3 regions of the Halomonas sp. BL6 genome follow, and region 2 is predicted to be linked to each of the others. Evidence: predicted binding sites of a transcription regulator. Region 2 holds the regulator's gene; each other region holds the start of a gene.
What was found. Region 2 encodes FNR, which switches genes on or off when oxygen is low (the NO sensors DNR and NnrR bind a similar motif). Its sites were predicted from a motif close to TTGATNTANATCAA; they were not measured.

Region 1 (6,839 bases), on a different contig from region 2:
GCCCGCAACGACATGCTGGGCCGTTTGGCCCCCATGTACGACGACGTCATGCGCTTGCAGTAATTTGCCAGCCGTCGCGCCCTGCGGTTTTGACTTGATAAAGCGCTTTGTCGGCCGCTTCATAGGCCGCCGCGAACGAAGTAGCGTCGGCCACAAAGCGGGCGCCCCCAATACTCAACGTCACGTCCTTATTGTCGGGATGCGCTGGATGGTGGCACTGGGCTTCTTCCAGTCCCAATTGCAGTGCTTCACAATGATGCACCAGCATTTGGTCGTTGGGGCATGGCAGTAGTGCCGCAAACTCATCACCCCCGAGCCGGTAAAGGCGCGCCTGTTCTCCCAATGCGCTCTTCAGTAGCCTTGCGAGCCTCCGTAACAGGCGGTCCCCCTCCGGGTGGCCCAGAGCATCGTTATACTGCTTGAAGAAATCGATATCGACCAGGATCAAGCCCATCGAACAGCCTGTATACGCCGCAACGTCTTGGTAGAGCGCGCTGCGATTGCCAATGCCGGTCAGAGGATCGCACATGGCCCTAGCCATCCAGGCAATTTTTTCCGAATTCGCCCGCTCGGTGCGTTTAAGCTGGCGTTGGTGCATGATCCAAAACAGCAGGCCCAGCGCAAAAATTAGCACGCTTGAGTACGTCAGTATCTGATGGTGCCGACGAGTGCTGGATGAAAAATCATTGATGACCACACCGCGTTGGTCTAGCTGATTCATCTCGATGCGAGTCAGGCACTGAACCGGAATGAACAGGGCATGAGCGGCATCGAAGGGGTCGACCTGCTGAGTATCGAGGAGCTCGGCAAGTTCATCCATGAGTGCCAAGCTGGGTTCGGTGCAGGCATATTTTTGACGGTAAACGTCCACGTCGAACAGACCGTAGGCAAGTTCCAGCGAGTGACGAGCGCTATTGATTTCGAGAGGTGAGGCGGCGACCAACAGCTCCTCTTGAGCGCGCTGCACATAGCCTCGCGCACGGGTCGCCAACTGCTGGCCAGTGAGACTGCCGGTCTGGCTGAAATAGGCTTGGATTTCAGGGTAGACCCAGCGCGCTTCGTAAACGATCAGCACCATCAGGCCCACGAAACTCATCAGACTCAGCGACAGCCAGTTAAACAGCCGATGCCCCCCCCAGCGAACTGACAAGCCTTGCTGCTTATTTGGATCTGGAGAGGTCACCACTGTGCCTCGATGCTGCGAATCATCCAAATCCAGTCGTTGAAGTCGCGCAAGTTTTCGATATCTCGTCCAGAATACTCCCGCTCGACTAGCCGGATGGGCCCCCGCGAGCGCAGGCTTAGGGGCTCGCCATCTTCGATGGTCACCAAGTACCAACTCGGGTCGTCCCAGCCGCCAAGACTGACCTCGTAATCATCCCAGGCGGTAAAGTGCAATGTCGGCGGCACCTCGCCAAAATGCTCGATCAAAAAATCACGGAAAGAGATGCCGCGCATGTCGACATCACGGCCTTGGAAAGGATCGAAAACGGTAAAGGCGGTATCGGCACGATCACGCAAATCACCCAGTGCTACCTTTTGCGTGGACTCCCCATTGATCAAGCTCAGCGCTTGTGCTTGAACCGCGGGCGACACGCCAACCAGTAATAAGGTAACGAGCACCATGGCTGCTTTGGAGCACGCCCTACCGAAGCGCAGGGGCAGACGAGACGGAACAGCATTCATAGCAGGCAGCTTCCTAGTTTGGTTTAGTGCACGATAAGATCCATGCACTTTACCAGAGCAAGAAGGCCAATGCTCTTCAACGTCTATTAACACTTTCGGCTCAATCGATTCCCTTTGGGGGTCCGTGGCCAATGAGAATTAGTGAAGTAAAAAGCACAAAAAAGCCGACCCAAAAGGGCCGGCAACAGGAAGCTTACACCTTGGCGTAAGCCCCCTCCCCTGACGACTGATACCGTCGATTGACGAAAGCAGTATCACGCTGCGAGCTATCTGCACATGAGAGTCGTTGCAATCACGGTTTTTTGCGTTCGTCTTTGCGCAGGTGGTCACGAATCACGAAGCCTACCCACCCCACCATGAAAGCGATCACTAAGGCGACCGTGGCCAAGCCAAAAATAACAGCGTCGTCCCAGTACATGATGTTCCCCTCCCGCTGTGATGTATGGGGCCATCGTACTGCGTTCAGCCAAGAGGAAACTGACCTGGATCAAGCTTTCAAAATGACCGCCTCAAAGGCAGCCGTGCACTTGATGCAGGTCAGTTTTTAGGGGGGGCTTACAACACTTTGCGATCTTCTACTTTACTATGTTCGGTGCCCGGCGGCAGCGGGTGGCCCTTGGCAAGCTCGGCACGGGTTGCCTCACGCACGTCAAGAATGCTCACTTGGTAGCGCAGTGTGTGGCCAGCCAGGGGGTGATTGGTGTCCACGGTGACGTCATCACCGTCAATGGCAAGCACGGTCACGATTTGTGGCCCCGCTTCGCCTTCCGTTTGAAAACGGCTACCGGGCTCGATGTCCGCGCCACCAAACGAAGCGCGGCTCACCTTCTGCACCAACGCTTCGTTACGCAGTCCATACGCATCCGCCGCCGTCAGCGTGACGCTCACTTCATCGCCTGCGGTTTTACCGGCTAAATCACGCTCGAGGCCCGGCAGAATATTGTCATGACCGTGAAGGTACTCCAGCGGCTTTTGACGTGCACGGGAGTCATCCAGCACGCGGGTGCTACCATCGCTGAGCACATCGCTGAGTACGTAGTGCAAGGTCACTACCTGATGGGCGGTAATCGACATGGAAAACTCCTCTCCGGTAAGCTGTCGCCTTTGTCATGGCACGCTGACCATGAATCCTTGGCACAGTCTAACATCGTCGGGTTTTCCAGCGGGCCACGTCACCGATGTTTTCTTTCTGGAGAAGCCCCTTTCATGCCCACCCCGATACCCCAGCGCAGTTGGCTGGCGGCGCTTGGCATCTACTGCAAAGCGCCCGTGATCACCATGCTGTTTTTAGGCTTTTCGGCAGGCTTGCCCTTTTTATTGGTGTTCTCGACACTCTCGGCCTGGCTGCGCAGCGACGGCGTCGACGTTGCCGCCATCGGCTTTTTCGCCTGGATTGGCATGCTCTATTCGATCAAATTCTTCTGGGCCCCGGTGGTAGACCGGCTCGCACTACCGCTACTGACCCGCGCCTTTGGGCAACGCCGGGGATGGATGTTGCTCGCCCAAGGGATGATTGCTGCTGGCCTCATCGGGCTAGCGGGGCTAGAGCCGGTAGGCAATCTGGGTTGGGTGGCCGCCTTTGCACTGCTGGTGGCATTTGGCTCCGCTACACAGGACATTGCCATCGATGCCTATCGTATCGAATCCGCCGATGACGATGTGCAGGCAGCCATGGCATCGACCTACATCATCGGTTATCGCGGCGGACTGTTAGCAGCGGGCGCCGGGGCGCTCTACGTGGCCTCGGCGGTTTCGTGGCACGCGGCGTATCTGACCATGGCGGCGCTGGTGGGCATTGGCGTGATGACCGTGTTGATTCGCCCCGAACCCAAGCGGGCCTCGTTAACCGTGCAGCTCATCCATGAACCCAAAGTACGCGCCTTCATTCGTGCCAGCCGGGGGCAGCCTAAAACACTGCGACGTTTGGGGGCCTGGGCCATTGGCGCTATCGTTTGCCCGTTTACCGATTTCTTTCGTCGCTTCGGCGTGAAAGCGATCGCTCTTTTAATCTTCATTGCCGTGTTTCGTATCAGCGACTTGGCCATGGCCTCCATGGCCAATCCGCTCTATATCGACCTGGGCTTTTCGCTGGCGACCATTGCTAACGTCACCAATGTGTTTGGGATCGCCATGAGTATCACAGGGGGGATTTTGGGGGGACTGCTAGTCGCCCGGTACGGTATTGGAGCGCTGTTGATAGTGGGTGCGGGGCTGGTGATGATCACCAACCTATTGTTTGCAGTGCTCGCGCTGGTCGGTAACCAGCTACCCATGCTGGTGGTGACGATCATCGGCGATAATCTGGCCAACGGATTGGCAAGTGCCGTGTTTATCGCGTTCTTGTCGAGCTTGACCTCGCGCGCCTATACCGCCACACAATACGCGTTGTTTTCATCGCTAATGACACTACCGGGGAAATTCCTGAGCGGCTTTGGCGGCATCGTGGTGAGCGCTCAAGGCTATCCAACGTTTTTCGTCATCGCGACGCTGCTTGGCTTGCCTGCCATCGTGCTGGCGATATGGATAAGCCGCGACAAGCAGCTGGTGGCCGCTCCGACGAGCGGCGCACGTGATTAGCCGCTCGTCCAACGAGACCAGCCGTCATCAGCAGTGAGTGGCCAGCCACTCCAGCGCCCCAGGCGTTGTGCGCCACTGGTCACGCATCAGCGTACGATACTGCCACGCTTCCGCCCGTGAACCCGGGTCCACTTGGCCATCGGCATGGGGCATGGAAGGCCTCGGATTCTCGGCGCAAATCATGTCCAGCGCGTGGCGATTATGGGCCTTGACGGCTTGAATGGCCAACTCCGCCGCGTCTTGCTGGCCTAAACGATAAAGCGCGAGCGTGCGTCCCATGAGCAGCCCCAGCAACAGTGAGCCATCGTCTTTCTGGGGCTCTTCGGTCAGCGCCAGCGCTTCTGCGTTACGGTCGTCGCGTAGCAATTGATCGAGCACCAGTTCTCTCAAACCCAAACTGTCCTCTTGATCGATGGTCAGCAGTTCTTCGGCCAGCTCTCGGGAGTGCTGGCGAGCGCCGCGCTCCATGCCTACCACCAGCGCCAAACCGGTGCGCAGCAAAATGGCGTTATCGGCATCGTCCCAGCATAGGCTGCCTTCGCCAGCCGCGCGCGCCTGTTCCAACCAGCGTGACAACCGCAGGGCCAGCGGCTCCAGCAGCGACGGCGCCATCCACGGCAAGCTGCCGAAGCGGCTGGTCAGTGCCAACGTCAGGTCTTGCACCACCTGAGGGGCGTCTAGCCACTCCGGATGTGCGCACAACGCCGACATCCACTCCACGGCATTGCCCCAAGGATCGTCACGGAAGCCCAGGGCCACGTCCTCGTCTACCATGACCTGGAACTGCTCGTGCCAGGCAGCAAACAGCGTCTCTTCACGAGCCGAGGTGGTGTAAAGCAACCGTCCCGAGTCCGGATCCTGCTCGATCGAAAGCTTTGGCGCCACGGGCAGCGCGGCCAACAGCGCTTGGAGGGAGACCAGCGGCGTGGCCATGTCCTCTTCGGCACTCAAGAGCTGATCGGCCAGCGTGGCACCCGGGTTATCCGCCAAAGCGGCCAAGAAGTCGAGCTGGTCTTCCTCCAGATCACCCTGACGCACCAAGCGGCGATACCAAAAATTGGCACGCTCTTTAGCCTCGGCCTCATGGCCTTCGTGGAGCAGCAGCATGGCTTCGATATACGCCAGCGTTGGAGAATCGGGTAGCGCCTGTTGGGCTTTTACGAACGCCGCCCGGGCGCTGTCTAGATCATCGTTATCCAAGTGCATCAAGCATAGCCGCTCCAGGGCGACGCCACGCAGGAAGAGCGGCCCACGCTCCATGACGTCGTCCAGTAAATCGGCGCGCTTGCGAGTAAAACCGCGCTCTTGGTAGATATCCAACAGAATCTCGAAAGCGGGCTCGGCTTGCTCAGGCAGGCGCGACCAGTCGCTGCCATCGAACAGCGACTCTAAAATCTGCATAGAGCGGCCCGTTTGACCACTCTCAGCGGCAATTAATCCCGCTTCCAGCAGGGCTTGCGCCGGTGCCTGCTGGCTCTCCAGCGCAGCTTTCAGCGTGGCGCCCTTCCACTCGCGCAGCGACAGCATCCACATCATCTGCTCGGGAATGTCCGTTGGAAACTCGACGCGGTAGCAGCACTGCTTGTATTTGCGCCCTGAATCGCACCAGCAAGGCTCGTTGCGACCTGGCGTCGCCAAGGGTTCGCAGGCAAAATTCAACCTTTCCAAGGGTGTCTGCGACCATAGAATGGGCGCCAAGGCTTGTGCTGTCGCCACGTTATCGTTGAAGCAGGCAGCGCCTTGGTCACGCACCCAGGTCATGAAATCGGGGTAGTGTTCCTGCTGCCTGATTGCCGAGAGTGCCCCTGAGGCAAATCCCAGCAGTTGATCGACCCATACCGCTAGCATTGCCATCTCCAACACGTTGATCGGTCACCGACTATTCGGCGGCATAGTCTAACACGGTCGATGCGCCACACGCAGGAGGATTGGCCCTCGCCCCTGGTCCTGCTAGTGTAACGACAACGATGCTAGGCAAGAGCGACGACGCGATGAACGATCTTCAGCTAATCACTCGCCAGGGACGCGCCATAGCCCCTCACCTACACGCGTTGGCGCGGCTGCGTATCCAGGTCTTTCACGACTACCCTTACCTTTACGAAGGTGATCTGGACTACGAGGCAGATTACCTGGGCCGCTACGCAGACAATCCGGCCAGTTTGTTCGTGCTCGCTTTCGATGGTGAACGCCTCGTGGGGGCCTCCACGGGCCAACCGCTGGTCAACGAGGTGGAGGCATTTCGTCAGCCTTTCGAAACGGCGGGCATCGCCCCCATCGGTGTCTTTTATTACGGCGAGTCGGTGCTGTTACACGACTATCGTGGTCAAGGCATTGGCAAAGCGTTCATGCAAACCCGGGAAGCTCATGCCAAGGCTCGAGGATTCGAAACGGCGGCCTTTTGCGCCGTCGAGCGCGAGGTCGATCATCCTGACAAACCGCCAGCATATGCACCGTTGAACGGCTTTTGGGAGAGCCAAGGCTACCAGCGCTACCCAAACCTGCGGGCACGCTTTGCCTGGAAAGATCGCGGCCATGACCAGGAGACCGAAAAGACCCTGGTGTTCTGGCTCAAGCCA
Region 2 (6,839 bases):
AATGGCCGCATCATGAGTAAAGCCTGGGGTTTTACGGTGCCCGAGCAGTATCACCGCCAAAGTTGCCTGATGGTGATGGGCAGTGAGGGGCGCGGCGAGCAAATCCTAAAAACCGACCAGGATAACGGTTTGATCCTCGCTGACGACTGCCAGTGGCCCACGGTCGCTGACGACATGGCGACCTTGACCCAAACGTTGATAACGCTGGGTTACCCGCCCTGTCCGGGGAATATCATGGTGTCCAACCCTGAGTGGGTGGGCACGGTCTCCCAGTGGCAGCAGCGTATCGCCAAATGGGTCAGTGCCCGCGATGGTGACAGTTTGATGAAACTGGCCATTCTGCTCGACTCTCATGGCGTGGCGGGCAATCCGACGCTGCTCGACCAAGTCCGCCACGCGCTGTTCGAGCACTGCTCCCACGATGAGCTGCTGCTCTCGTACTTTGCCCGTGCGGCACTGCGCTTCTCGACGCCGCTGACCCTATTTGGCTCACTGAAGAAGCCGCAGCACGGTATCGATATCAAAAAAGGCGGGATTTTCCCCATCGTGCACGGCGTGCGCACCATGGCCCTCGAGCGGCGGATAACGGTCACTTCGACGCTGGATCGTTTGGATGATCTGGCCACCGACGGGCGTCTGGATCGACGCTTTGCCGACGATGTGGGTGAGGCGCTGGCACTGTTCACCGAGCTGCGCCTGCGTCAGCAGCTTCAGGAGCTGGATAGCGCCCACGCCAAGCGCACTAACCGGGTCGTAGTGCAAGAGCTCTCTTCGCTGGAGCGAGACCTGCTGCGAGAAGCCCTCCACATTGTGAAGGACTTCAAGCAGCGCCTTTCCCACCGCTATCATTTGGAGTATTCGTGAGCGGAATGCGCTTGTTAGATCGACACATGACGCTGCTGAGCGGCTCGTTAAGAACGCTGCTGCAGCGGGAAAGCGATCGACGCCGATGGGCCGATTCGCCCTACGCGTGGCTATTTCAGCCGTACATGGGCGAGGAGTCCGTCGCGATGGCCTGCCAGGTGAGTGACGGTCAGCCCAATGTCGTCAGCGTGGCGGCCGTCGTGCTTAGTCCGCGGCGTGTGCACACTAGCCGTATCTGGTGGGCCACACTGTCAGAATCTCCCGTGCCAGTGTCTGCCACCCTGCGCCGCCATCAGCAGTTACACGCGACGGATACCCCGCGCTCCCCAGATATCGAATGCCTGACAGAGCTGGCCGAATTCATCGAGAATCGGCCGCTCGTCGGTTGGCAGTTAGAGCGCACGATCGAGCCGCTCAACGGGCTATTCAAACGCGTATTGGGGTTCGGTTTACCCAACGCCCAGGTCGACGTTGCCAAGTTGCACGGGCGACAGCTACGGCGGCTGCATCCGCAGGTCGATACCCTCGAATCGCTTGGCGAGGCGCTGACCCGTTGGCGGCTGCCACGGCTGATCTGGCCTAGCGTGACCAGCGAAGCCACCGCGAGTGCACTTCTGTATCTACGTTTGCAGCGCGAGATCGCCCTGACCGCCTAGGGTTTGTATTGGGTAGAGCTTCGGAGTGTTGTTAGAATACATACTGCTCCTTTACCCACCGGCAGTGCGACGACCATGTTATCACCTGACTACTTTGACCCTACTTTGTCAGACAGCGCGTCTGACGAGCCTACCGCCACGCAGCACGAGCTGCAGGATGCCAAGCAGAAGCGTGAATTCAACAAGTTGCAAAAACGCCTGCGGCGCGAAGTGGGAAACGCGATCATCGATTACAACATGATCGAGGATGGCGATCGGGTCATGGTGTGCCTCTCCGGCGGCAAAGATAGCTACACGATGCTGGAGATTTTGCGCAACTTGCAACGCAACGCGCCGGTCGATTTTTCGCTGGTGGCGGTCAACATGGACCAAAAACAGCCTGGTTTCCCAGAGCACGTCTTGCCCCAGTATTTGGATAAGCTGGGGGTGGAGTATCACATTCTCGAGCGTGACACCTACTCGGTGGTAAAGGAGAAAACCCCGGAGGGTAAAACCACCTGCGCGCTCTGCTCGCGCTTGCGCCGCGGCTCGCTGTATGGGTTTGCCGAAGAGATCGGCGCGAACAAGATTGCCCTCGGCCACCATCGCGAAGACATTCTAGAAACGCTGTTTCTGAACATGTTCTTCGGCGGTACGCTAAAAGCCATGCCGCCGAAACTGCTCTCGGATGACGGTAAAAACATCGTGATCCGCCCGCTGGCCTACTGTAAAGAGGCGGATATTGCTGAGTTTTCGCGGCAGATGGCGTTTCCCATCATTCCCTGTAATTTGTGTGGGTCGCAGCCGAACATGCAGCGACAAATCGTCAAAGAGATGTTGGCGGAGTGGGACAAGAAGCATCCTGGGCGCTTGGAGAGCATGTTCAAAGCAGTCACCAACGTGGCACCCTCGCAGCTTGCCGATCGCGAGCTATTCGACTTTGCCGGTCTCGAAGCCAAGCAGGCGGCCTTGATGGAAGGACGCATCCAAGCCTTCAACGTGTGATCGTTGGCGCCTCCTCTTCTGCCAGGGTAATGAGGCGCTGCATGTCCAAAATATTGACCTCGCGCCCTGAGACGGCCACGACCTCCTGCTGCTGAAAGCGGCTAAGAATGCGGCTGACCGTTTCGACCGCTAGGCCCAGGTAGTTACCCATATCGGCCCGGGACATGGATAGGCGGAAGCTGTATGGCGAGTAGCCCCGCCGCCGGAAGCGATCAGAGAGCGTAATCAAAAAGCTCGCCAGCCGCTGATCCGCGGTCTTACGCGACAGTAGACGCATCATTCGCCGATCGTCGCGCAGCTCTTTACTCATGCTGCGATAGAGCTGGCCGCGGAGCTCGGGCAGCTCCTCGGAGAGCGAGTCCAGGCGGTCGAACGGAATTTCGCACACCGTCGTCGTTTCCAGAGCCATCACCGTGCCGGGGTAGTGCTCTTCGTCGATGCCGTCCAAACCCACTAGTTCGCTGGGTAGAAAGAAATTGGTGAGCTGGTCATGGCCGTTGCCTTCGCTGGTGACCTGCTTCAAGCTACCCGAGCGCACCGCATAGACACTGGTGAAAGCGTCCCCTTGGCGGAACAGGGGTTCGCCTTTCTTCAACGGCGAGCGGCGGCGAATGATCGCATCGAACTGGCTCATATCCTCGAGCTCCAAGGCGAGCGGTAAGCACAGCGAGCTTAGACTACACGTCTGGCAGCGCGCCTCTTGCAGCAGTGAACGTCGTTGGCTGGCAGGATATGGCATAGGAGTCTCCCTTCTTCTTTCGCCATCATAGGCACAGGGGGCAGGCGGCTCAAGGCGCTCACACGATCTTCGAGTAGCGCTGACCATCCTGACGTTGTAAGTGAGTGTCGAAGGCCATGGCCAAATGCCGAATGAGCAATCGCCCGATCGGCGTGGCGCTCAGCCGAAGGCCCTCACGCTGTACGAGGCCATCCCGTTCGGCGATCGCCAGTCGCTCGAAGGCAGTGGCAAAGTAGTCTGCCGCATCGATATGCCAACGCTGACCGATCGCGTCGAGATCAATGGCCATATCGCACATGAATCGCTCGATGACGTCTCTTCTTATTAGGTCATCCTTATTTAAGCGTAGTCCTTTTATCGTTGCCAGCCTACCTTCATCCAAGGCGGCTTCATAGTGGGCGAGCTGAGTAGGGTTTTGGGCGTAAATATCGTCGACCCGAGAAATGGCGGATACGCCCAAACCAATCAAATCGCACTCGGCGTGGCTGGAGTAGCCTTGAAAATTACGCTGCAGCGTGCCGTTGCGCTGCGCCTGGGCCAAGCTGTCGTCGGGGCGTGCAAAGTGGTCCATGCCAATATGCACATAGCCCGCCTGGGTGAGCATCTCGATAGTGGTGTGCAGCATGGCCAGCTTTTCATCGGCGCTGGGCAGGTCGGCCAACTGGATACGTCGCTGGGGCGCAAAGCGGGCTGGCATGTGGGCGTAGTTGAAGACCGATAATCGTGCTGGTCCCAGCTCGATGACCTGACGAAGCGTTTCGGCAAAACGCCGTTCGGTTTGAAAGGGAAGGCCATAGATTAAATCGAGGTTGAGCGAGCGAAAGCCGAGCCGATGCGCTTCGTCCATGAGCGTTTCGGTGAGCACCCGGGGCTGCACGCGATTGATCGCCGCTTGAACCTGCGGATCGAGATCTTGAACGCCAAGGCTTAGGCGGTTAAATCCTAGCGATTGGAGATGTCGCAGGGTAAAGACATCCGCTTCGCGTGGGTCAATTTCAATGGCATAGTCCCGATCTGGCGCGTTCGATAACCCAAAACGGGCATCAAGCCGGTCGACCAAATCGCTCATTTGCGCCAAGGTAAGAAACGTCGGCGTGCCGCCGCCCCAATGCAGTTGCTGCACCGGTCGTTGGGTATCTAAATGGCGCGACGTGAGCACCATCTCACGATCTAGCCGAGACAGGTAGGGCTCGGCCAGCGACGTATTTTTCGTAGCGATTTTGTTGCACGCACAGTAGAAGCAGATATTGCGGCAAAATGGGACGTGGACATAGAGCGACAGTGGCTTTTGGCTGGCGTTACTGCGTTCTAGTGCCTGGGCCATATCGTCGGCGGTGAAGCCGTCGTGAAACGACAGCGCTGTCGGATAAGAGGTATAGCGCGGGCCGCTCGTGTCATAACGACGTATCAGGGCGTCGTCCCATGCAGTGGCCTCAGCCACTGATGAAGTGGGCTGAGCGTGGGCAGCAGTAGCATGAACGGGCATAGGCAACGCTCCGGTGTAACAGAACAAGCGAGTGAACGGATGCGTTCATGCTACGCCAGGGGGTAGCGCAATGCGTTGAGCTGTATCAAGCAATGGCGTAAAAGCCCATGCCGAAGCGGCTAAGCTAGTTAGAAAGGTGAGAAAGTGCGGCCCGCCGATAGGCTCAGTGCCCGGTGGGGGAGAACAGCGTCCAGAGCTGCCACAGCGCAAAACTGATGATGGTCAGCGCGGCGATACTGCGCGTGGCACGGTGGCGAATCAAGTGGCTGAGCTGGCGTGCCGCTAGGCCCGTCGCAAGCAGCGCGGGCAGGGTGCCCAAACCAAAGGCACCCATCAATAGCGCCCCTTGTAACGGATCGGCAATGGCCAAGCTCCAAGCAAGCATCGAGTAGACCAATCCGCAGGGTAGCCAGCCCCACAGGGCGCCTAAAGCAAACGCCTGGGGCAGGTACACGACGGGCATCAAGCGCCTGCCGATGGGTTCGATATGGCGCCAAAGCCTGCGCCCTATCGCTTCCACTTTCAATAAGCCTTTCCACCAGTTAGCGATATACAGCGCCATCAACATCAGCATCACCGCCGCGACGACCTGTAGCGCGAGACGCGCCTGAGGCGATAGTGAGATCAAGGTGCCTAGTCCGGCTACCAAAGCGCCAGCCGTCAAGTAGCTCATGATGCGCCCTAGGTTATAGCCGAGCAATAATCCACCCATACGGGCAGGGTGTCGCATGCTGGGTGGCACGGCAAAGGTGAGCGCACTCATGATGCCGCCGCACATGCCAATGCAGTGGGCACCCCCCATCAAGCCAAATACGAAGGCTGCCAGCAGTGGCGGCAAGTCAAGTCCGGTCGGGTTCACGGCGGTGGCTCACGGTCACGGGGTGGCTTGGTGCCTTTTTTGCGCTCGGCGCGCTGTTCGGGGGGGAGATCGTTCTCATCGTCGTCGAACAGAATGCGATGGGCAGGGCCTTCCAAGTCGTCGAACTGGTCATTCTTCACCGCCCAGAAGAAGGCCCACACTGCGAGCCCTAGCAAAATCAGCGACAGTGGAATCAATAAATAGAGAATCGTCATGCGGTCACCGGTCTCGCGGGAGCTGCCTGGGAAACGGTCGAGCTACGCCAGCGGGTCAAGCGCAGCGCATTGCCCACGACCACGAGTGAGCTGAGCGACATGCCAATGGCCGCCAGCCAGGGCGGCACCAACCCCATCGCAGCCAGAGGCAGTGCAGAGAAGTTGTAGCACACCGACCAGATCATGTTTTGACGCATGATGCGTCGCGTCGCGTTGGCAATCTCGATGGCCTCGAAAATACGCATCAAACGTGGGCTGAGCAAGACCGCATCGGCGCGGGTACGCGCCAAGTCGGTGGCACCGTTCATGGCAATGGCTACATCGGCGCCGGCCAAGACCGGCACATCGTTGATGCCATCCCCAATCATCACCACGCGCTCGCCTTGGGCCTGCAGCTCGCGCAGCCGCTCGAGTTTGCCTTCCGGTGACTTGCCCGCGTGCCATACGGGGATATCGAGCTGCTCGGCCAGGCTTTCTACCGCTTCGTGGGTATCGCCGGAGAGTAGCTCCACGGTAAGCCCTTTCGCTTGTAGGGCGGCAACGGTGTGCGCAGCGTCTTCCCGGACACCGTCATGGAGTTTGAACCAGGCGCGTGGTGCATCGTCTTCGCTAAGTAGTAGCCACTGACCGCGGCCAGGCGTGCTGAGTGTTTGGCTCGTTGCAAAATCGGGCTTGCCCAAGCGCCATGTAGCGCCGTCGAGTATGCCCTCCAGTCCGCTGCCGGTAACGCTTTTGACCTGCCGCGCTTGCAGCGTGGCGTCCCTATACGGTCGAAAAGCGCGGGCAATCGGGTGCTCGGAGTGAGCTTCTAGTGCGGCAGCGATCGCGCGTAGCCGTTCGCTGCTCTGCTCGGTTAACGGATGCGTCTGGGTGAGCTGCATCTCGCCACGGGTCAGCGTGCCGGTCTTATCAAAAATCACCCGTGTCACGTTCGAAAGTGACTCAATAGCATCGGCTCGGGTGATCAGGACGCCGCGTTGGCGCAACTGACCATGCCCTGCCGTGAGAGCCGTTGGAGTGGCGAGCGCCAGTGCAC
Region 3 (6,839 bases), on a different contig from region 2:
CGTAGGCAAGAGCGAGTCGTGGATGGTCAACGCCTCGACTTGGGGCCTGCTGATGACCGGCCGGGTATTGAAGCTGGATCATCCTAAAGAGGGCCAGCCCGCCCATTTCATCAATCGCATGGTGAACCGCATGGGCGAGCCGGTCATTCGTCGGGCAATGACCGAAGCCATGAAAATCATGGGTAAACAATTCGTATTGGGCCGCGACATTAATGAAGCGCTAAAGCGCTCTAAGCCGCTGTTCAATAAAGGTTACACCTACTCTTACGACATGCTGGGCGAAGCCGCCCGCACCCGCGCCGACGCCAAGCGCTATTTCGACGATTACGCCCGTGCCATCGAGCAAGTTGGTAAAGCGTGTAAGTCCCTGGGCGACAAGACGCCTGCCCCCTCGGTCTCCATCAAGCTTTCCGCTCTTCACCCGCGCTACGAATTCGGCCGCCGAGAGCAAGTGCTGGCCGAGTTGGTGGATACCGTCATCCAGCTGGTCACCAAAGCACGCGCGCTAGACGTGGCCGTTACCATTGATGCCGAAGAAGTCGATCGGCTGGAACTCTCACTGGAAGTGTTCCGTGCGATTTATCAAAGCGACGCCGTCAAAGGCTGGGGTCACTTTGGCCTAGTGGTACAGGCTTACTCGAAGCGCGCGCTACCGGTGCTGCACTACATCAACCGCTTGGCCGACGAACAGGGCGATGAAATTCCGCTGCGTTTGGTCAAAGGGGCGTACTGGGACAGCGAGATCAAAGAGTCGCAGCAGTTGGGTATCGATGGTTACCCGGTTTACACCCGCAAGGCGTGTACCGACGTAGCGTATTTGGCCTGTGCGCAGTTCTTGCTCTCTGACGACACCCGTGGCCGCATCTTCCCGCAGTTCGCGACGCATAACGCCCACACCGTCACCACCATTTTGGAACTCGCGAACCACGACAAGCGCCCGTTCGAATTCCAGCGTCTGCACGGTATGGGCGAAGCGCTTTATGATGCGGCCCTGGAGCGTGCGCCCAAAGGCACCTACTGCCGTATCTACGCGCCGGTCGGGGCTCATAAAGACCTGCTGCCTTACTTGGTTCGTCGCCTGCTGGAAAACGGCGCCAACTCATCGTTCGTTCACCAGATCGTCGATCCCGACGTGCCGGTGGAGTCGCTGTGCCAGCACCCCATTGACACCCTGCGTCAACAGAAAACGTTCTATAACAAGCGTATTCCGCTGCCGAAAGACATCTATGGACCCAAACGTCGCAACTCACGCGGGGTCAATCTCAATATCCGTAGCCACTACTACCCGCTGATGGAGAAGATGGGCGGGTTCATGGACAAGCAGTACCCCACCAAGCCGCTGCTAGCCTTCGATGTGGCCGATGACAGCGCCAACACGCATCGCGTAACGTCGCCATTCGATCGTCGCCAAACCGTCGGTAGCGTGCAGTGGACCAGTAAAGAGCAAGCGGCGAAAGCCCTCGATGCCGCCTGGGAAGCCTTCCCACGCTGGGACGCGACGCCCGTCGCCGAGCGCGCGGCGATTGTGCGTCGGCTGGGCGATCTGATGGAAGAGCACATGGCGGAGCTGATGACGCTCTGCTCCCGCGAGGGCGGCAAGCTGCTCACCGATGGCGTCGATGAAATCAAGGAAGCGGTCGACTTCTGCCGCTACTATGCCATGCGTGCCGAGGCGTCGTTTGGCGAGCCGATCGAACTGCCTGGCCCGACCGGTGAGTCCAACCGGTTGACCATGGGTGGTAAAGGCGTGTTTGCAGCCATCAGCCCCTGGAACTTCCCGGTGGCGATCTTCTGCGGACAAATCGTTGCCGCCGCCGTTGCAGGCAACACGGTGCTGGCAAAACCCGCCGAGCAAACCTCGATCGTTGCCCACCGCGTCATCGAGCTGTTGTACGAAGCCGGTATGCCCCGCGACGTGGTGCAGCTGTTGCCGGGCGACGGCCCGACCGTGGGCAGCGTATTGACGTCTGACCCGCGCATTACCGGCGTGGTCTTCACCGGCGGCACCGACACGGCGCAAATCATCAACCGCGCGTTGGCCGCCCGCGAAAATGCGCCGCTACCCACGCTGATCGCCGAAACCGGCGGTATGAACGCGATGATCGTCGACTCGACGGCCCTGCCGGAGCAGGTCGTCGTGGATGTGATTCAATCGGCGTTCCAGAGTGCCGGTCAGCGCTGCTCGGCCCTGCGGGTGCTCTACCTTCAGGAAGACGTCGCTGATCGCGTCATCGAAATTCTTAAGGGTGCGATGAGCGAACTGCGGATCGGCGACCCCCGCGACCTGGGCACCGATGTCGGCCCCGTTATCGATGAAGACGCGCGTAAAGGCTTAATGGCGCACATCGAAAAGCTCAAAGGCGAAAACCGCTTAGTCGCCGAAACGCCTATGGCCGCTGAACACACCCAGCACGGTACGTTCGTGCCGCCAGTGGCCTTTACCATCGATAGCATCGATGCCCTTACCCGCGAGCAGTTTGGCCCCATCCTGCATATCGTGCGCTACAAAGCACGCGAGTTGGACAAGGTCATCAACGACATCAACGGCCGTGGCTATGGCCTGACGTTTGGGGTACATAGCCGTAATGAATCCTTTGCCGCTGAAATAGCGCAGAAAATTCGAGTAGGCAATGTGTATATCAACCGTAATATCATCGGGGCTGTCGTTGGCGTTCAACCGTTCGGTGGACAGGGGCTATCCGGCACTGGCCCGAAAGCGGGCGGACCGCACTATTTGCAGCGCTTCGTGACCGAAAAAACGATTACTAACAACACCGCCGCCCTGGGTGGCAACGCGTCACTTCTGGCGCTAGGGGATGAGTAACGGCTCGTCCATACAACTAACCTGAACTCCTGAAAAGGAACCGTCTCATGGTTGACAATAATAGAGCAACTGCCTTGACGCGGGGGGCCTTCACGGGCCTCCCGCCGGGCACGGGGAACACGAGATACGCACGTACCCATCAACTCTCTCATGCTTTGACGAGCGAATGCGCGACGCTTGGCAGTAGAAGAGCGACTCAGGATTAACAACAACAAGGCTGTTGATGGCCGCCATGGCCTGGCCAACGCAGCCCCTGTCGACGCTCGCCGTGTACAAAAGGGTCAGCACCCGCAGTCGCTTTTGTACGTAGCGTAGCGTCGTCCTCACAAATTGGAGAAGTTTCATGGCTACAGGTGTCTGGATTAGCTTATTTGGTTACTTTGCGCTGATGATCGCCATTGGCGTGTACGCAATGCGCAAATCCACGTCTTCTTCTGAAGACTATATGTTGGGGGGGCGAACTCTTAGCCCACAGGTCGCCGCACTTTCCGCGGGCGCTTCGGACATGAGCGGCTGGCTGCTGCTGGGGTTGCCCGGCGCCATGTTCGTATCGGGCCTGGGTTCCGCCTGGATCGGGATCGGCCTGCTGGTCGGGGCGTTCTTTAACTGGCTGCTGGTGGCGCCACGCCTGCGTGAGCAGACCATCCACTACGGTAACGCCATCACCATCCCGGCCTTTTTGGCCAATCGCTTCCCGACCCGGGCGCTGTCACTGCGCACGGTATCGGCCATCGTCATCGTGATTTTCTTCGCCGTTTACACGGCGTCGGGCCTCGTCGCTGGCGGCAAGCTGTTCGAAAGCGCATTCACGGGGGTTTATAACTTCGGTGACATGAGCAACTACGCCATGGGCGTGGTCATCACCCTGGGCGTGGTATTGATCTATACCGTCGTGGGCGGCTTTTTGGCGGTGAGCATGACCGACTTCGTGCAGGGCTGCATCATGATGTTGGCGCTGATCATCATGCCAGCCGTAGTACTGTTCGGCGAAGGCGGCGGCGGTTTCTCCCAGGCCTCCGAAACGCTGAATAGCGTTGACCCCACCCTGCTCTCTTGGACGACCGGCTTGACCTTTATCGGCTGGCTGTCAGCGGTTACTTGGGGCCTTGGCTATTTTGGTCAGCCGCATATCATCGTGCGCTTCATGGCCATCCGCTCACAAAAGGATGTGCCCATTGCGCGCAACATTGGCATGGGATGGATGCTGGTATCGCTCATTGGAGCCGTTTCTCTGGGCTTGGCAGGTCGTGCGTTTGCCGTTCGTAATGGGCTGGACGTACAAGACCCAGAAACCATCTTCATTATTCTAGCCAACCTGCTGTTCCATCCGTTGATCACCGGCTTCCTGTATGCGGCGCTGCTGGCGGCCATCATGAGCACCATCTCTAGTCAGCTGCTCGTCTCCTCTTCCTCGCTGACCGAGGATTTCTATCGTCTCTTCCTGCACAAAAATGCCACTGAGCAGCAGTGTGTGGCAGTGGGACGCGTCTGCGTCGTGCTGGTCGGTATTGTGGCAGCCTTTATTGCCTCTGACGAAAACTCCCAAGTGCTGGGTCTGGTCAGTAACGCCTGGGCGGGCTTTGGTGCAGCCTTTGGCCCGCTGATCATCTTGTCACTGATGTGGCCACGTACTAACGGTGCGGGCGCGGTAGCCGGTATGATCGTCGGCGCAGTCACCGTCATGGTATGGATTGCACTGGGCTGGAACGGCTCCTTCATGGGTGGTCCCGGCGTGTATGAAATCATTCCAGGCTTCATCGCCTCGTTCATCGCCATTCTGGTCGTCAGCAGCGTGACGGCAGACGCCGGTGAGTACAAGCATATCGACCGTCAAGAAGCGTAATCCAAGATCGGATGCAAAAAGCTCAGCGGGGCAACCCGCTGAGCTTTTTTGTGCGCGGTACTTTGTGTCGAAAGTTTCGAGCCACAAGAGCACCGCGATTGCTCCAGGTCAAGAACGCCTTCGCCCTGACTCGATACACTGTCCGCATGATTGCTAAGCAACTCACTTCCCTAAAATGAACGGTCAGGAGCGACGCCATGCGCCTTTTATCACTTCCCACCTTACTCGCCACTGGGTTTGCCGCTGCCACCTTGGCCATCAGCAGCCAAGCCATTGCCTACGGTGCCGGCGACTTTTTCACCCGTGTAGGGGTCGCTAAAGTAGCCCCCAAGAGCGACAACGGCTCGCTGGCAGGCGGTGCCTTCGCAGTGGATGTTCAGGATAAAACCGACTTCGCGTTCACCTTGGGCTACCGCTTCCACGATAAGCTGGGCGTCGAGCTGCTGGCCGCACTCCCCTTTGAGCACGACATCCAACTCAATGGCGAGAGCCTCGCCTCTACCAAGCACCTGCCGCCGACCTTAACCTTGCAGTACTATCCGTTGGGCGGAAGCGACGCTCGCGTACAACCCTACGTTGGCGCAGGCATCAATTACACACGCTTCTCCGATGAGCAGCTAGCGATTGGCGAACTCGATCTCGACGACTCCTGGGGCGCTGCCGCCCAAATTGGTGTCGACCTGCTGATCGACGAACATTGGGCATTGAATGCTGCCGCCTGGTACTTGGACATCGATACCGATGCCACCGTCAATGGTGCCGCTGCAGGCACCGTTGCCATTGACCCCATGGTCGTCATGGCAGGATTGAGCTACCGTTTCTGAAGCGACGCAGTCTCCACAAAAAAATGCCCAGGGCGAGCGCCTTGGGCATTTTCGTTGATGAGACGCGCTCTTAATTCTCGGTGACGATTTGGTCGACACGCTCCACTGCTTTGACGACGAGCACTTGGTCACTGGCCCGGAACTTCTCCTGCATCATGTAAGCCGCCACCGCAGGGGCAACGTCGCACTTGGCAGGCATGGCGGCTTTGGCATCGATTAACGCGTTCAGTCGCGCAATGAACACATAACGCACCCATTGAGGCAACGACATGGTATCGATACAGAAAGGCTGCTGGCTGGCAAACGCCGACGCCTCGGGCGTAGGGGTGCGCCATAAATTCGCGGCCTTCATGGCGGCTTCAAGCTCGAGAAGCGCGGTTTGAAGCTGTTGATGGACGCTCATAAACACCTTGGGGTTGAACAATGTTGACATCCATTATCCCAACTCTGTGGGTAAGTTGCCACTCGTACGCCTCTATCGAAGTCGTTATTCACAGATTCACAGAAAACCTGCAAGAGGCTGTGGATAAACTATGGAAAGGTGTCGCCACCGCTACTCTCACGCGGCTTACACCACGTTGTTCAATTTTTAACCACCTAGATAATAAAGCGCGGATTAATCAGCGGTTGCGGCTGACAGTGGCAAACCAGCAAGGTAGAGTGCAGGCTTGAAAAGCGGAAGGATGTCATGCAGCCAATTCACACCCTTGATGAGTTTTTTACGCGCAGCGGTGCGGAGGTATCGCTTTACCATATGGGGCGCCGGGTCACGGCGTGTACACGAGACGTATTGCGCGCTTTCGAGAACGCCGAGCACGCATGGCCCGAGCCTTGGCAGGGTCAGGCACGGCTCGCCATCGTCTTCCGTTTGGGAGCCATGGAAGAGCCTGCCATTTGGTTCTTGGCACTGCCACTGGACGAGCAAGGCATGCTCTCGCCTGCCCAGCGTGACGGTTTCATCAACCGTCTGTTGGAAACGCTTGGGCGCAATGCCGCCGCCACCGACCTGGGCGCCGCCGACACGGCAGACGTCGATCATCTGATGAAAGATAATCCACTGGCGTTTACGCCGGACATTACTTTTCAGGCCATGCTCAATGCCCGGGCTACCCATGCCCATGGCCTATCTGCCAGCCAGCACCTAGAGGCTGTGGAAGCGTATTTGAGCGGCCAACAGACGATCGACTGGCAAGCTTTGGGGCTACAAGGCATTGCCGATTACGTCGTTCGCTTGGATAACGAGACCGCAGAGGCGCTCGCCGGCCGCATTCCCGGCCTGCCGACAAGTGTGATCCACTCCCTCTGCTACTGCTTGGAGCACCAACCCTTGCCGGATGCGCTCGTCGAA

Region 1: ccoM (cytochrome c oxidase subunit CcoM) is a predicted target of FNR. The motif match lies at 2,164-2,177, and genes of this name have one in related genera.
Region 3: FHJ80_RS16620 (OmpW family protein) is a predicted target of FNR. The motif match lies at 4,766-4,779, and genes of this name have one in related genera.

What each region holds. Positions count from the first base shown of each region.
Region 1 covers NZ_VDGL01000005.1:81,455-88,293, reverse strand. The annotation lists gene FHJ80_RS11635 (group 1 truncated hemoglobin) at 1-63, shown strand, start outside; gene FHJ80_RS11630 (GGDEF domain-containing protein) at 47-1,150, opposite strand; gene FHJ80_RS17465 (hypothetical protein) at 1,180-1,686, opposite strand; gene ccoM (cytochrome c oxidase subunit CcoM) at 1,979-2,104, opposite strand; gene FHJ80_RS11620 (peptidylprolyl isomerase) at 2,242-2,760, opposite strand; gene FHJ80_RS11615 (MFS transporter) at 2,893-4,263, shown strand; gene FHJ80_RS11610 (SEC-C domain-containing protein) at 4,291-6,111, opposite strand; gene FHJ80_RS11605 (GNAT family N-acetyltransferase) at 6,231-6,839, shown strand, end outside.
Region 2 covers NZ_VDGL01000003.1:143,109-149,947, forward strand. The annotation lists gene FHJ80_RS07395 (putative nucleotidyltransferase substrate binding domain-containing protein) at 1-864, shown strand, start outside; gene FHJ80_RS07400 (DNA polymerase III subunit epsilon) at 870-1,520, shown strand; gene ttcA (tRNA 2-thiocytidine(32) synthetase TtcA) at 1,596-2,504, shown strand; gene fnr (fumarate/nitrate reduction transcriptional regulator Fnr) at 2,494-3,243, opposite strand; gene hemN (oxygen-independent coproporphyrinogen III oxidase) at 3,302-4,729, opposite strand; gene FHJ80_RS07420 (sulfite exporter TauE/SafE family protein) at 4,893-5,588, opposite strand; gene ccoS (cbb3-type cytochrome oxidase assembly protein CcoS) at 5,585-5,803, opposite strand; gene FHJ80_RS07430 (heavy metal translocating P-type ATPase) at 5,800-6,839, opposite strand, start outside.
Region 3 covers NZ_VDGL01000009.1:36,316-43,154, reverse strand. The annotation lists gene putA (bifunctional proline dehydrogenase/L-glutamate gamma-semialdehyde dehydrogenase PutA) at 1-2,824, shown strand, start outside; gene putP (sodium/proline symporter PutP) at 3,168-4,667, shown strand; gene FHJ80_RS16620 (OmpW family protein) at 4,865-5,491, shown strand; gene FHJ80_RS16615 (YqcC family protein) at 5,562-5,894, opposite strand; gene FHJ80_RS16610 (DUF3549 family protein) at 6,180-6,839, shown strand, end outside.